DNA from 2 places in the Priestia sp. YIM B13551 genome. Region 2 is predicted to be linked to the other one. Evidence: riboswitches for the same ligand, from Rfam matches in the RefSeq annotation. Region 2 holds a riboswitch; the other holds the start of a gene.

Region 1 (7,280 bases), on a different contig from region 2:
TTGCGGAAAGCTTCCAATCGTTGTCGTTGGAAGAAGCGGCAGTTGAAACGCTTCTTGCTGAACGCGTTGACGTACGTCAAACGGCGCTTGTCGCGCTGCTTTATAGCTGTGCAGCTGCTTCAGCTCTTTTTGCACGTCTTGATGATTTCGAAAAGATGAACCATTTAATGCTTGAATCGCCTGTTTGCTTACGTTTATTTCTTCTTCTATCGACTCTTTTCCTTGCTGCACTGCTTTTGTTAAAAGCGTGATTTCCTTTAGCTTTTCATCTGCAAAAGAGAGCGCATTTTTCAATACTGGATCAATGGTTTCTTCATTTTTCACCGTGACAGGAACATGTAATAAACTTGATGAAGGCTGCAGAATCAAACGGTCTTTTGATACGGCTTCTTCAATTTCACTAAGCGTTAAAAGCTGTTCGTCCAAGTTTTCACGCCAAATGTTGCGTCCGTCAATCACTCCCGCAGCAAGCACTTTATCAGTTGGAAAACCATATTTATTAAGCGCAGTGAGATTTTCGCCTCGGTCATGCACAAAGTCTAAACCGATTCCTTCAACAGGAAGAGACACAACTTCTTTGTAGTGATCAACGCTGTCAAAATACGTTTGCAAAATGACTTTTACATTCGGTGCCGCTTCCTTCAAAGTTTGATAGACTTCTGTGTAAAGCGCCAGGTCTTCTTTTGATAGCGTTGTAGATAAAATTGGCTCATCTATCTGCACCCACTCTACTCCTTCTGCCTGCAGCTCCGCTAAAATAGTTGCATAAAGCGGAACAAACTGTTCAACTACTTCTTTAAACTCACTTTTTTTATATCCTTTTGACAGCTTCACAAATGTTACTGGACCTAGAATAACGGGCTTTCCTTCAATATTCAGCTTTTCTTTTGCTTCTTTGTAAAACTGAAGCGGGCGATTTTCTACAAGTGCCGGCGTACATTCCTCAAGCTCCGGTACGATGTAGTGATAATTTGTGTTAAACCATTTTGTCATCGTAGAGGCTACCGCACCTTTTGTTCCTCGGGCGATGTCAAAATACGTTTCAAGCGATACCGGTCCTCCGTCATACTCAAAGCGCTTTGGCACTAGACCGAACATAACAGCTGTATCTAACACGTGGTCGTATAAACTGAAATCGCCGACTGGAATTAATTCAATTCCTGCGTCACGCTGTTTTTTCAGATGCCCTAGACGAAGAGCTTCAATTTCTTGAAGAAAGATATCTTTCTCCAGCTTTCCTGCCCAAAACTGCTCAAGCGCTTTTTTCCACTCTCGTTTTTCACCAATTCTTGGATAACCTAAGTTTGAACTTTTTACACTGCTCATTTTTTCCACTCCCTGTATATTTTTTTATCGGTAAACTAAAAAATCTCCCTTTTCGAAATGAAAAGAGAGATAATACGCATACTTAACTAGAGTTGAGACAGCCTGTTTTTCTCAACACGTATTCCTCACTCCTCTCTATATCCCGTAGAGCTTAAGTGCATACAACAGGCAGGTCTCCTGACTTAGGTTCATCGCTTCCTATCCCTTCCCATTTCAACATGAAACAGTGGTTAATAAGTTGCTCCCCATTACAGTGGCGGGACCGCGCCGGCTTTTCACCGGTCTTCCCTTTTAAGCTGCGTACATTCGTTACACAGCACCTGATGCATTTTTATAAAATTGTCCATTCAAAACATATTCACATAAAATAAAAAGCCTCTCTATCACGAATAGAGAGGCATAGTATCTATGAAATCCTCTCTTATTTTTCAAAGCTGTACGCTTTGCAGGATGTAGCACCTTTTCAACAAGAATGTTAAATGGTTGCCGGGCTTCACAGGGCCAGTCCCTCCGCCTCTCTCAATAAGAGTTTTAATTGTTTATAATATTTTGAATGTAGAGTCATCTTAACACCTTAGATTTATGTTGTCAAAAGAAATTTCAAAAAAATTAGTTTTTAGGAGGCGTTGACGCTAATTTTTGCCTTAACAATTTGTAATCGTCTTTTCGGTGCGTTTCAATTAAATCTTTGGCTCCCTGGTGATATCCTGACGAATAAATATACTCTACCGCTGTTTCGATAAGCTTTCTTTTTTCTTCGGCACACTCCCGGTCCATTAAGGGGAACAGTCTACCTAAAAGGTCATTTAAATCTTCCTTGATAAAACGATCAAGTCCTTCTTGCATCTTTTCGTTTGCCATGATTGCTCCTCCATTTGCTGTGTATGTTCTAAGCCTCTATAAACAGGCATTTCACTGTAAATTTTAAGATAAAGTTAAGTCATTAAACAGTATATCAAGTGAATGTTTTTCTTCAATTACATATGTAATACAAATATATGACAAATATAGAGAATATATCATCATTCATTATCTATTATAACGTTTGACTGAGCCTTCTGCTACAAGGTTTCTGTAAACATTATGCATAATCTTCCAAAAGTCTGCCTGTGAATTACGGGCAGGCTTTTGGCTAAACATAGCTTTCTATTCTCTTGTTTTTACAAACAATTTCTTCGAGGTCGTCCAAAATCCTTCCAAAGAAGAGGTCCTAATATGTTGTACCTGCTTACAAAAAACTCCGTAAAATTATAATTATTTAAAATTAAAGGCGGCTCAAAATCAAGAGGAGCACCGGCGCCTCCTGACAATACAAAATCAGTGCCTCTTCCAAGCGTAAACGACCCGTTTCTGTTTTTTCTAATAAACTGCTCGTCATATGCATGCACATGGCTGACTAACACTTTTTTCACGCGGTGTTCTTGAATTAAATCAAAAAATTCTTGACTTTGAGGAGTCGTTACAGGAAACCCTTCAAGATTTGACCACCGGCCAATATTTGGCTGCGCATGCATGGCTACGATGGTATTACGAGGAGCATCCTCTAGCTGCTGCTCTAAATAATTCAGCTCTCTATCTGTAAATCCATATATTTTATTCTTGGGACTGATGACATTATTTAATGCGATGCACCGAAAGTTAAAGACAGGAATATCAATGACCCAGTGTACTTTTCCGATAGTGGCTCTGAAGTTTTCGAGATTGCTTTCACCAAGGTACAGTTCATCATGATTCCCTACGCATACAAACATAGGAATGTTTGGTGCGATTTTTTCGACAACCTTAACAAAGTGCTCCAAATACTCTTTTTCCCCTGTATAGACGGTGTCTCCCCCATGAATAATAAACAGCGGGTTCAATTCCACCGCCTTTTTTAATACAAGCTCAAATTCACCGTTCATCGTGTAACAATTATCGTTTGATCCGTCACCTCTACTGTCACCCATAAAAACAAAGTTAAATGGATCGGATTTAATTGTTTAATTCTTTGCTTTAATAACTTTTCAGAACGTTCATGAAGCGTCAAATTCATCAACTAGTTAATCCCCCTATTAATAAGTAAACAAGCTTACTTGTTTATATGAGAATTTGTTGACGAAGGTCACTACCTTCTTGTAAGCAGAACGCACATTTAGCTTTCGTTTTAGAAATTGCTAGTTATGAATATCTATTAAAGTCCACTCTATGATAAGCTAACCTATCTTTCCATTTTATTAGGCACTAATATGACAGTGTAAAAGCTGAAATCTCTATATCTACTAATAAGAAAGAGGCTGGGGACGAACAAAGGCCGACATGTGCTGAACCGCTTGTTACCCCACAGTTGATTTCCGTGCAAGGCTTCACTTTCCGCGGGCGTCCGATGAGCCTCCTCGTCGCTTGTGCTCCTGCGGGGTCTCATCTGTTCCGCTTTTCCCGCAGGAGTCTTCGCCTTGCTCTCCAATCAACTGCTAGAAGAAACGAAACAGATGAAACCTGCGTTCACCATAAAAAAACGAACCACTAATCAAACACTTTGATTAGTGGTTCGTTTTTCACTTCAGCTAAAATACTTTTATCTCAGCACCTTACATTTAAAACATTACGACAATCAAACATATTTATTACGCTCAACCGGACTTAAAGACTTCCTTGCAGAACGAGCTGCCATGTCCATTTCAATTTGCTCTAGGCTGCGTCCTTTTGTTTCAACAACTACAAAGCGTATGAAGAATAATCCGAGAATACAAATGATCCCGAACGTTGAAAAGATCACGCCTAAACTAAACTGGTCGGCTAAAATTGGGAACACAAGCCCTACTGCAAGCGATCCCGTCCAGTTAAAAGCAGATGAAATCCCAGCACCGATTCCGCGTACAGAAAGCGGGAAAATTTCTCCTACAATGATCCACGTAAGCGGCGCCCAAGAAAACGCATAGCAAAGGATAAAGCAGCAAAGAGCAATTAACGTAACCCAGTTTACGACGACTTCATTAACGCCTAATGCTCCTAGAATAGCCGGTGTGAAAAATGAAAGAGCCATACCCGCGCCGCCAATCGTAAGAATGGTACGGCGGTTGAATCTATCAACAAACTGCAGAAAAATAAGTGTTGTCACAACGAAGATTACCCCAACGATGACCGTAAAACCAGCAGCTACCTGCGGCGCTAAACCAACTTGACGAGCAATGCTTGTTGCATAATAAACAATTGAGTTTGAGCCTTGAATCTGCTGAAAAGTTGCCATTCCGACACCGATAATTAATGCTAAACGAAACTTTTTATGAAACAGCTGTTTGATGCCTGATTGTTCATGAACAGCTATGCTTTCAATTTCAGACACTTCAGCTTCTACTTCAGCTGTTGACCGGCGAAGCGTACGCAGTACTTCACGCGCTTTATCTGCCATTCCGTTTTTAATTAAGTAGCGAGGCGACTCTGGAAGCTTGATCATACCGATGCATAAGACGATCGCAAAAATACCGGCGCTGCCAAGCATTAATCGCCAGCTGTTTGGAACCGGCTCAAAAATAAAGGCTACGATATAGCTTAATAATAATCCAATTACAATCATTAGCTGATTTAAACCTGAAAGCTTCCCGCGAATATGAGCAGGTGCGATTTCTGACATATAAGCAGGAACTAACGAAGAAGCCGTTCCTACTGCTGTACCTAAAAAGACGCGCGCAATCGTTAACGTAATTTCCTCTGGTGCAATCGCTGAACCGATGGAGCCTAAAAGAAAGATGATAGATGAAATTAAAATTAACTTTCTTCGTCCAAACTTATCTCCTAATAATCCGCTTAAAATGGAACCGATAATTGCTCCTCCCATTAGCGACGAAACCACAATCCCCAGCCAGAGCGGACTTAAATGAAACGCTTCACGGATATGACTTTCTGCACCAGCAATAATCCCAATATCATAACCGAATAAAATACCGGCAAATGAGCCGAAGAAGAAGATAAACTTACTTGATACTTTACTCATGATTATATATCCCCTTTGTATTGTCTTAGTTTTGCTTCCTACCACACTTATTTAAAACGCTTTCATTTATTTCTAAAAACGGCGTTCTTTTACTGACGCTATATTTTCACTTCCAAGGAAGCAGTGCTCCCTCGGAAGTAGTGGTGCTTACTTAATAATGACGTACTCTAGATCAACAAGCTTTGCATAGCTCACGATTTGATCGGTCGTTAAATTTAATGAAAGTACCGTATGATGGCCGCCTCCGTTTTCAATCCACGCTTTAACGCCGTCTTGGAAGTTCGGCTTAATGTTCCAAAGCACGCGCGCTACCGGAAGATTTGGAGCTGGAACTTCCGGCTCAAATGCGGATACTTCGTTAATTAACAGCTTGTAATGCGTACCGAAGTCAGCCATGGAAACCACTACGCCTTCTCCTTGTTTACCGTCAAACACTAAGCGGGCCGGGTCTTCGCGGTTGCCGATGCCTAGCGGAGAGACAATTAGTTTTGGCTTGTTTACCGCTAGCGTCGGGTCGACTTCAAGCATGTGAGATTGAAGCACAGACTCACGTCCGGGAGCTAATTCATACGTGTAGTCTTCCATAAAGCCCGTTGACTGATTGTGGCTCATTACTTTAAGCAAGCGGTCAAGCGCCGCTGTTTTCCAGTCTCCTTCACCAGCAAAGCCGTAGCCCTGTGCCATCAAGCGTTGTACGGCTAGACCAGGAAGCTGTTTCATACCGTATAGATCTTCAAAGTTAGTCGTAAAAGCGCTGTAGCCGCCTTCGTCTAGAAAACGTTTAATCGCAATTTCATAGCTTGCCTGTACTTTTACGCTAGACTCCCATTCTTCTGCAGAATAATCACCGTAGACAAATTCGTACGCGTCGGCATATTCAGCAAACAAATCATTGATTTCTTCTTCCGTAACGGCATTTACATATTGAACAAGGTCACCGATTCCAAAGTAGTCAACCGTCCAGCCAAATTGAATTTGCGCTTCAATTTTGTCTCCTTCCGTTACTCCGACGTTGCGCATATTGTCGCCGAAACGCGCGACTTTAATGTTGAAGCTTTCGTTATAAGCAGCGGCTACGTCCATCCATTGTGCAATTTGCTGCTGTACTTGGGGGCGCTCCCAGTAGCCTACTACAATTTTATTTTGCTTGTTCAAACGCGCGTTGATAAAACCGTATTCTCGATCACCGTGAGCGGATTGATTCAAGTTCATAAAATCCATATCAATCGTTTCCCAAGGAATGCTTTCGTTAAATTGTGTCGCCAAATGAAGCAGCGGTTTTTGCAGTAACTTGGTACCGCGAATCCACATTTTTGCAGGCGAGAACGTATGCATCCACGTGATTACACCGGCAACTTCATCTCGGTAATTCACTTCTTTCATCATGCTTGTAATTGTATCAGCACTCACAGCTAAATCTTGCAGAACAATCGGATAAGGCAAGACACCGCTTTCATTTAAAGCATCAGTCATCGTTTGCGCGTGTGCTTTTACTTCTGCTAGTGCTTCTTTTCCGTAAAGATGCTGTGAACCAACAATAAACCAAAATTCTTTTTGAGCTGTTTTTAACATGATAATCCCCTTTTCTGTATGTAAGTCTTTTATTGTCCTTGCCCGTAATACGCGTTTTGTCCGTGTTTTCGTAAATAATGTTTGTCTAATATACGCTGCGGCAGCCCTTCAGCCAGTCCGTTTAATTTTTGTGTAAAGAAATTCATTTTGGATACTTCGTCTAGTACGACGCTGTTCATTACCGCCGATTTGGCATCTTTTCCCCACGTAAACGGCCCGTGTCCTTGAAGTAAAATGCCAGGAACCGCTAGCACATCTAAGCCGCGCTCTTCAAACGTTTCGATAATCACTTTGCCCGTTTCCACTTCATATCCGTCATTCACTTCTTTTTCTGTCAAAAAGCGCGCGCACGGTACGGAACCATAGAAGGTATCGGCATGAGTCGTTCCCATTGCCTGCACATCAAGTCCTG
Region 2 (7,280 bases):
ACTGCTCTTCACAGACGCTCTCGTCGTCGTTCTACTCGCCGTTCTACTCGTCGCACTACTCGCCGCACTACTCGCCGTTCTACCCGCCGTTCTACTCGTCGTTCTACTCGCCGCACTACTCGCCGTTCTACTCGCCGCACTACTCGCCGTTCTACTCGCCGTTCTACCCGCCGTTCTACTCGTCGTTCTACTCGCCGCACTACTCGCCGTTCTACTCGCCGTTCTACCCGCCGTTCTACTCGTCGTTCTACTCGTCGTTCTAGCCGTCGCCGCTGTCGCTGCGGTTCACCTTGCTGCTCATATCCATGGTTTAATAAATCATTTGGCTGCTGCTTTAAAGGGCATGGCTGTCGTCGCTAAATAAATCTAAAGCAAGTCGAGTTTAAAACATACGCGGCTTGCTTTTTTTAAGATTTTTATTTTACATAATCATTCGTTTTACTCTTCTAAAAAAAGAAAAAAACGTATAATAATGGGAAAGAATCTCTCTTAAAAGGAGGCCTATCCATGCACTTATCTTTTGATCATCTTGTTCATTTTTCACCTGATCCTATTAAAGCTCAGAAAGAACTAAACGAATACGGAATAAATGTCGTTAAAGGCGGCATCCATGAAAAATGGGGCACTTTTAACACGTTGGCTTATTTTAACCTCAGCTATATTGAATGGCTTGGGCTTAGAGATATCGCGTTAGCTCAAACTGTTACAGATAATGACCTTATTCAGCAGCTTGTTAACGAACATACACCGGTTGGTCATTTTGGTCGATTTGCATTCCGTACAGATGATATGGATTTGCTAATAAAAGAGCTGGAAAGCAAGAATGTCACTGTAAAAGGTCCTGTAGCGGGTTCTCGTCAAACCAATGATGGAGAAAGACTTCAATGGAAAATGTGTTTTATTGAAGCTGACCACGATTCCCTGCCTCTTCCTTTTTTTATTGAATGGGGTGAACCAGAAGAAAAACGCAAGCCAAAGCTAGCGGCTCTTTCTTCTCACCAAGCTGGTCAGCTGCAGCTAAAAAATATTTACTGTGCTGTACATAACCTCGAAGAATCCATCAGCAAGTGGACGAAACTGCTGGACATTCAGTCTGCCGAAAGCTACAAAGACTCTTTACTTGATGCACGTTGTCAAAAACTATATGTCAATGGAGGAAACCTTATTTTTTGCAGCGGAATACAAGGTGTTGTCCATGATACATTAAAAAAAGTTGGAGAGCGTCCATTTTTGGTTGAATTAGATCACGCTCTAACACCGCAACAAATTACCGTACAAGGAGCTTCTTTTAAATTCAACAAATAAACATCCGCGGACGGATGTTTATTTGTGTGCTTCCTTTATAGCTTGATAAATGAAATGAGGCAAAATTTCAAAGGAATACTGAACGTCTAATCTTTCGGTCCATTGATGCGCATCTCTTCCCAGCGGTCCAATGTTCAGCACCGGCATCTTCAGCTCCTCTAGCTCTTCTAGCGGGATATGATACCCTTTATTCCATAGCGGCATATTTGCTACCAACGTGTTAAATGTATGGAGCGGATGCTGCAGGCTGGCATAGCTTAAATCCGAAATTCCGCCAAAATAACTTTGTTCAACTAGCTCCACTTGGAATTGCTCTTTGGCAATTGCCTGTACGTTTGACAAAATCTCTTGTACAAACGGATCATCATGTGAACAAACGGCCGGATAAAAAGGCGGCGTAAAAAATAAGACCATCATCGGAGCTGCTTCTTTACATAAACCAGCTAAAGAGTTTACTAATTTAATGGTTTTATTTCTGTCATCATCCTCTTGTGCCAAAAGTGCTGCTTCCATTTCTTGCACATATTTTTCACCGTGCTGTTTGACTGCATGAGTATAAAGTTCTTCATACGTCCATACGTTCACGTCAAGAGATGAACCCTCCATTCCCGCAGCGTACTGCCTAGCGGCTTTATTATAGTGTTTTTTCACATTCAAAGCCGCTTTGTCAGCCGATTTCAACAGCAGATCTGTTACTTCTTTAAGAGAGCGGTTTAACATAAATAAATTAAATAATACAACGGCAGAGTGCGGAACTTGAACTGAATACTCTTCTTTTAAATCTTTTTGTATCAGCACCGTAGGAGGTGGACTCGTTTCTTCTCTTACTTTTTCGCAAAAATCAACGTTTAATTCTATTTCTTTTGTTAAATAAGAAGCTAGTAAATTAGCATTTAAACCAGCTAGCGGTTCCCCTACATGAGTTTCTTTTCCATAACACAAAAAGCTTGGCATGATCTTCCCAATCGATCCTGAGTACACATAGTTCGTTTGATCTCCAGGATAGCGGCTGAACACTGGTTCTGCATTTAGCATGAGAGAAAAATCCAGCTGATGTTTGCGGGCAAGTTCTAAAAGAACAGGCACTGCTTTTCTCATCCCAAGCGAATTTACTTCTTCATCCGGCACCGACAGCAGCAGGATGTTTCCGTCAAACTCTCCGTTGCATGCTCGTTCAACCATACTGATATGCAGGGCAATGCCTGCTTTCATGTCCATCGTTCCTCTGCCAAAAAGCCAGTCTCCTTTTATCATATCCTTTTGTACGTGCGCCGGAACTTGTTCCATATGGTTATAAAAAGTACTCGTTAATGTATCAGCGTGAAAAGCATCCTTTTTCCACTGTCCATAATCTTGTACATCCACTACATCGTAATGACTTACTAGTACAACTGTTTTATTCGTATTTTTCCCTTGAACAAAAGCTGTGACAATCGACCGTCCGTCTCCTGTTGAATGAAGCTCGACTTGCTCGTTTTTTTGAAAGTAAGGCAGCTTCAATAAATAAGACGCTATCGATTCAGCCATTTCCACTTCTGCCATCGTTCCTGTCACGCTAGGTATAGAAACCAATTCGCTTACAAGTTTTTTTAACTGTTCTTTTGTTTGATACAAAGATGTTTTGTTCGACATACCCTTCATCTCTTTCCTTTTTCTAAATTTTCTATCAAACAAAACCATTCGTCAATCCCTTTGACAGAGACTCTTTCATTCTATCCCTATGTATCATAGTATGGCGCTGCCTTTACGCACATGATAAAAAAAGAGTGCGCGGCTAGGGATAGCACCGCACACTCTTTTTTTACTTTTCGTCATCTTCTAAAAAGTCTAGGATACGATCAATAAGCTGTTCGCTTCCTGCATCGTTTCCGTGTTCAAGAGACATTTCCATTTCAATGCTCCTTTCATAAAATATTCTTGTTTTATAACATACCACAATTCATTTCGAATGTAACCTTTAATTTGCGTAAAAATTTCGACAATTTATGATTAATTTTAAAACCTAGTGAGTATTGATTATACCCACCAGATTCTTTGCTTGTCAAAAACCATGCTTTCTATTTAAAAACACTTAAAAAATAGAGGCGCGAGCAGACTTCTTCTATAAAAGACAGCCTACTCGCTCAAGCTTGGAACAGCATGATGAATAAATTTCTAGTTCATTTGCTTTTTGTACATCTTTAATATCTATGCCTACAGCATATGTACGAACATGGTTTTCGACCACAATTTCATAAAATGTTTCTAATTCGCGATAAGCTACTTGATAATGCTTTCCTAATAATTTCACTGCTTCCTTTAATGCTTTCTCTCCTGTATGTGCTGCAACTGCTGTATGACTCATAAAACCCTCTCCTTTTAGAAAAATAAAAAAACTCATTTTGCTTTGATGCAAAATGAGTTTTTCACCCGTTTTATCACCCAAAGCACATGCTTTGCTGGTAGGAGCACCTTACATTCGTAGGTTGCTGTGGAGTCAAAGAGCCAGATCTCTCGTCCACTCGTGATAACTTTTTTAATTTAAAATTTATTTTATCAAACAATTCCATCCCCGTAAATAGAAAAATAAAAATATTTTAATTTTTTTGGTAATGGAATGAATTCAAAAAATGAAAGCTTAGATTAGCAAAATAAGAAGCTGCTACAAGTAATGCCTCTTCATTTAATGAAAAAGAAGGATGGTGCCATTCATATTCTCCAGCTGTACCCATCCATACAAAAAATCCTGGTACATGCTGCTGATATACGGCAAAATCTTCTCCTCCAGGCGATTGTTCAGCTTCTACGACTTGATAACTAAGATCCTCTGCCGCTTTAGTAACTAGTTTTTCCAGCGTATCATCATTGTTTACTACAGGAAGATATGGATACCATTTAACGTCTACTGAAGCCCCGAAAGCTGCGCCAATCCCTTCAGCAGTTCGTTTCATAAGAGCCGGTATTTTTTCTCTCGCTTCTTCTTGAAAGGTACGCACAGTTCCTTCAAGCGTTACTTTGTCAGGAATGACGTTCCACGAGCTCCCTCCATGGATTTGAGTTATGCTGACAACAACATTTTGAAAGGGGCTGAGATTACGGCTGACAATGGTTTGTAAACTAGTAACAATTTGACCAGCAGCAGCAATCGGATCTATTGTTTTTTCAGGAATACCCGCGTGACCTCCTACTCCTTTGACGTCAATTTCAAAACGATCAACACTTGCCATTAAAGGTCCCGGTTTAATACCAATGGTTCCTACAGGAAGATCCGGTTTGTTATGCATCCCAAATATCGCTTCCACTCCTTCGAGCACACCTTTTTCAACTAGCATTTTTGCCCCAGAAGCCGTTTCTTCGGCTGGCTGAAAGATAAATCGAACCGTACCGCAAAGCTCCTGCTGACGCTCTTTAAGAAGGATAGCTGCTCCGATTATAGAAGCCGTATGAAAATCATGGCCGCATGCGTGCATAACACCGTTCACTTCAGAAGCAAATGGCAGATTGGTTTTTTCTTCAATTGGCAGCGCATCAATATCAGCTCGAATAGCGATAATAGGTCCCGGCTTTCCTCCCACAATTTCTGCTACTGCTCCTACGTCTAATTGGAATTCATCCGCTATAGAAATATCATAGTGTTTTAACCACTTTTTAATACGTTTAGTTGTTTCATATTCTTTCATTGAAAGTTCTGGAAACCGGTGCAGCTCACGGCGTATGTCTATTAGCTCGTTTAGTAGTAATTGATCGGTCATATTTATCACTCTTTCACATTTCTTAATTTGGATCACTTCTCTATCTTTTACGACAAATAGTGTACCTCATTGAATTTTTTATAAAGAAATACGGTCGTATAACCTTCTGCAAGGTGCTTTTCTTTAGCTTGAACATATCCTTTTCGTTCATACATCTCAACTAACCAAGGATGTTCTTTTGCTGTTCCTAAAGACACACCTGGTGATTTAAACGTATTTTTTATTACCTCTTCCTCTACTAGATGCAGCAGCTTAGAACCAACGCCTTTCCTGGCAAACGACGGGTCCACTGCAAACCACCAAAGATGCGGAACAGCAAACGGACCTGGATGTTCTCCCCAAGGCATTCGTATAGATACAGTTGCAGCGATTCTTTTATCTTCTTCATATACATAGCAAAGGTTTTGAGAAATATTTTTCTTAACAAGGGCAAGATCAGCAGTAGCTGCTAAGAAAGGAATGCCTCGCTCTCGAATAGGCTTATATGCTTGTAGAGTTAAGTTCAATAAGTTATCTGCGTCGTCATTTGTTGCCAAACGGAATTCATTTTTCATCTCTTCGCCTCCTTATGCAGTGTTTAAATATTTTATTTAACTTATAAGTTTACTAAGAATTAAAAAAGACAGACTGGCGCCTTGCGTACTCACTATACAACTGCTTTTATAACGTGTCAATTCTATTTATCGTTTTCTATAAAGGGTATAAATAAAACAAAAGAGATTGATACATAACTAAATCACTCCAAGCTGAAGACGAACAAATGGGATACATGAGCTGGACTGCTTGTTACACCGCTGTTGATTTCAGTGCAAGACTTCGCTTTCCGCGGGCGGCAGCTGAGCCTCCTCGTCATTTATGCTCCTGCGGGGTCCCACCTCTTCCGCATTCCCCGCAGGAGTCTTCATCTTTCCCTCCAACCAACAGTTAGAAGCACCTACATACATGAAACCTATGCCCAAGATAGATAACCATGAAAAGATCTGAACGAAGTTGGATTCTCAATCAAGAAGCTCGATTCATCGTTCGGACCTTCCTTCAACGAAAATACTTTTTTCACAGCCTCATTACGTATATACCAAGATCGACTTCAGGACTCACTTACCGTAGCTTTTAAAGTAGCTGCCAACACCACAAGTTCTTCTATAGATGCTAACTCCTCCTGTGAAGCCGCAGCTACTTCTTCAGCATAAGCAGCTGCTTGTTTAGCAACCTCTGAAAGGCCCATGACAGACTCCATTACCTTGAACGAATACCCATCAATCTCTCCTGTTGCCTTTGTCATTTTGTTCATTTGTTCTTGAGCAGCAAAGACATCCTCCATGATTGTGGAAAATTGTTCAGTTACATCTTCGACAGTGGCAATACCAAGTGTGACTTCTTCTGTATTGACTTCCATGTTTTGATAAGCCTGCTTTGCCTGGGCTTCAATTTCTTTTAACAGATGACTGATTTGTATAGCGGACGTTTTAGATTCTTCCGCTAGCTTACGTACTTCCCCTGCTACTACAGCAAAACCTTTTCCATGTTCCCCAGCTCTTGCAGCTTCAATAGCAGCATTAAGTGCAAGAAGATTTGTTTGTTCAGCAATTCTTGTAATCGTGTCAATAATTCGTCCAATCTCTGTAGAACGATCTTCGAGTCCCCTTACTTCACTGGTGGATATCTTAACTGATTCATAGATTTTATTCATTTGGTTCGTCACCTCTTTCACCGAAACATTTCCAGTGGAAGCATGTTCAGAGGCTCTGTTCATCGATTGTTGTACCTTTTAAGAATGATCAGTCATTTTCTGAAGCAGCTTGGCCATATCCACCATAGCTTGCTCGGTTTCAACCACATTTAGCAACTGCTTATCAGAACCCGCAGCAATTTCTTGAATAGACATCGTAACTTCTGTCACAGCTGTTTTTGTTTCCTCCATGCTTGTAAGCAATTGCTCTGAGGAATGACTGACCGTGCTCTTTGTTTTACTTATTTTCTGACGCAGCATTCTCATGTGAGTCATCATTTCATTAAATGAAGATATGAGTGTACTAATCTCATTTTTCCCTTTCAAAGGAACAACATTTACAGATAAATCACCGTTTGAAATCCCTTTCATTGTTTTTGACAAATTTTCAACCGCAATTATGTAGCGACGTATGATAAAATAGAACACGGTAGTTGTAAAAGAACCAAACAGAAATGTAATCACTAGCGTAATCGAAGCTGCTTGCTCTTGTTTCACAATAAGATAATAATTTG

The links. A riboswitch is a leader RNA that binds a small molecule or an ion and turns the genes downstream of it on or off. The one in region 2 is predicted to bind S-adenosylmethionine.
Region 1: it holds a riboswitch for S-adenosylmethionine, as region 2 does, so the genes downstream of both, metE (5-methyltetrahydropteroyltriglutamate--homocysteine S-methyltransferase) here and ACFX4N_RS08755 (hypothetical protein) in region 2, are expected to answer to the same signal.

The regions. Positions count from the first base shown of each region.
Region 1 covers NZ_JBHZOX010000002.1:568,898-576,177, forward strand. Annotated here, with positions in the region: gene metE (5-methyltetrahydropteroyltriglutamate--homocysteine S-methyltransferase) at 1-1,326, opposite strand, end outside; cobalamin riboswitch at 1,477-1,665, opposite strand; SAM riboswitch class I at 1,745-1,855, opposite strand; gene ACFX4N_RS12275 (hypothetical protein) at 1,936-2,187, opposite strand; gene ACFX4N_RS12280 (metallophosphoesterase family protein) at 2,487-3,272, opposite strand; gene ACFX4N_RS12285 (hypothetical protein) at 3,224-3,361, opposite strand; gene ACFX4N_RS12290 (sugar porter family MFS transporter) at 3,917-5,296, opposite strand; gene araA (L-arabinose isomerase) at 5,444-6,868, opposite strand; gene ACFX4N_RS12300 (L-ribulose-5-phosphate 4-epimerase) at 6,898-7,280, opposite strand, start outside.
Region 2 covers NZ_JBHZOX010000001.1:1,721,599-1,728,878, forward strand. Annotated here, with positions in the region: gene ACFX4N_RS08740 (CotG/ExsB N-terminal domain-containing protein) at 1-360, shown strand, start outside; gene ACFX4N_RS08745 (VOC family protein) at 508-1,305, shown strand; gene ACFX4N_RS08750 (M20/M25/M40 family metallo-hydrolase) at 1,324-2,937, opposite strand; gene ACFX4N_RS08755 (hypothetical protein) at 3,407-3,649, opposite strand; SAM riboswitch class I at 3,717-3,818, opposite strand; gene ACFX4N_RS08760 (M20 peptidase aminoacylase family protein) at 3,882-5,036, opposite strand; gene ACFX4N_RS08765 (GNAT family N-acetyltransferase) at 5,084-5,590, opposite strand; gene ACFX4N_RS08770 (methyl-accepting chemotaxis protein) at 6,124-6,789, opposite strand; gene ACFX4N_RS08775 (HAMP domain-containing protein) at 6,805-7,280, opposite strand, start outside.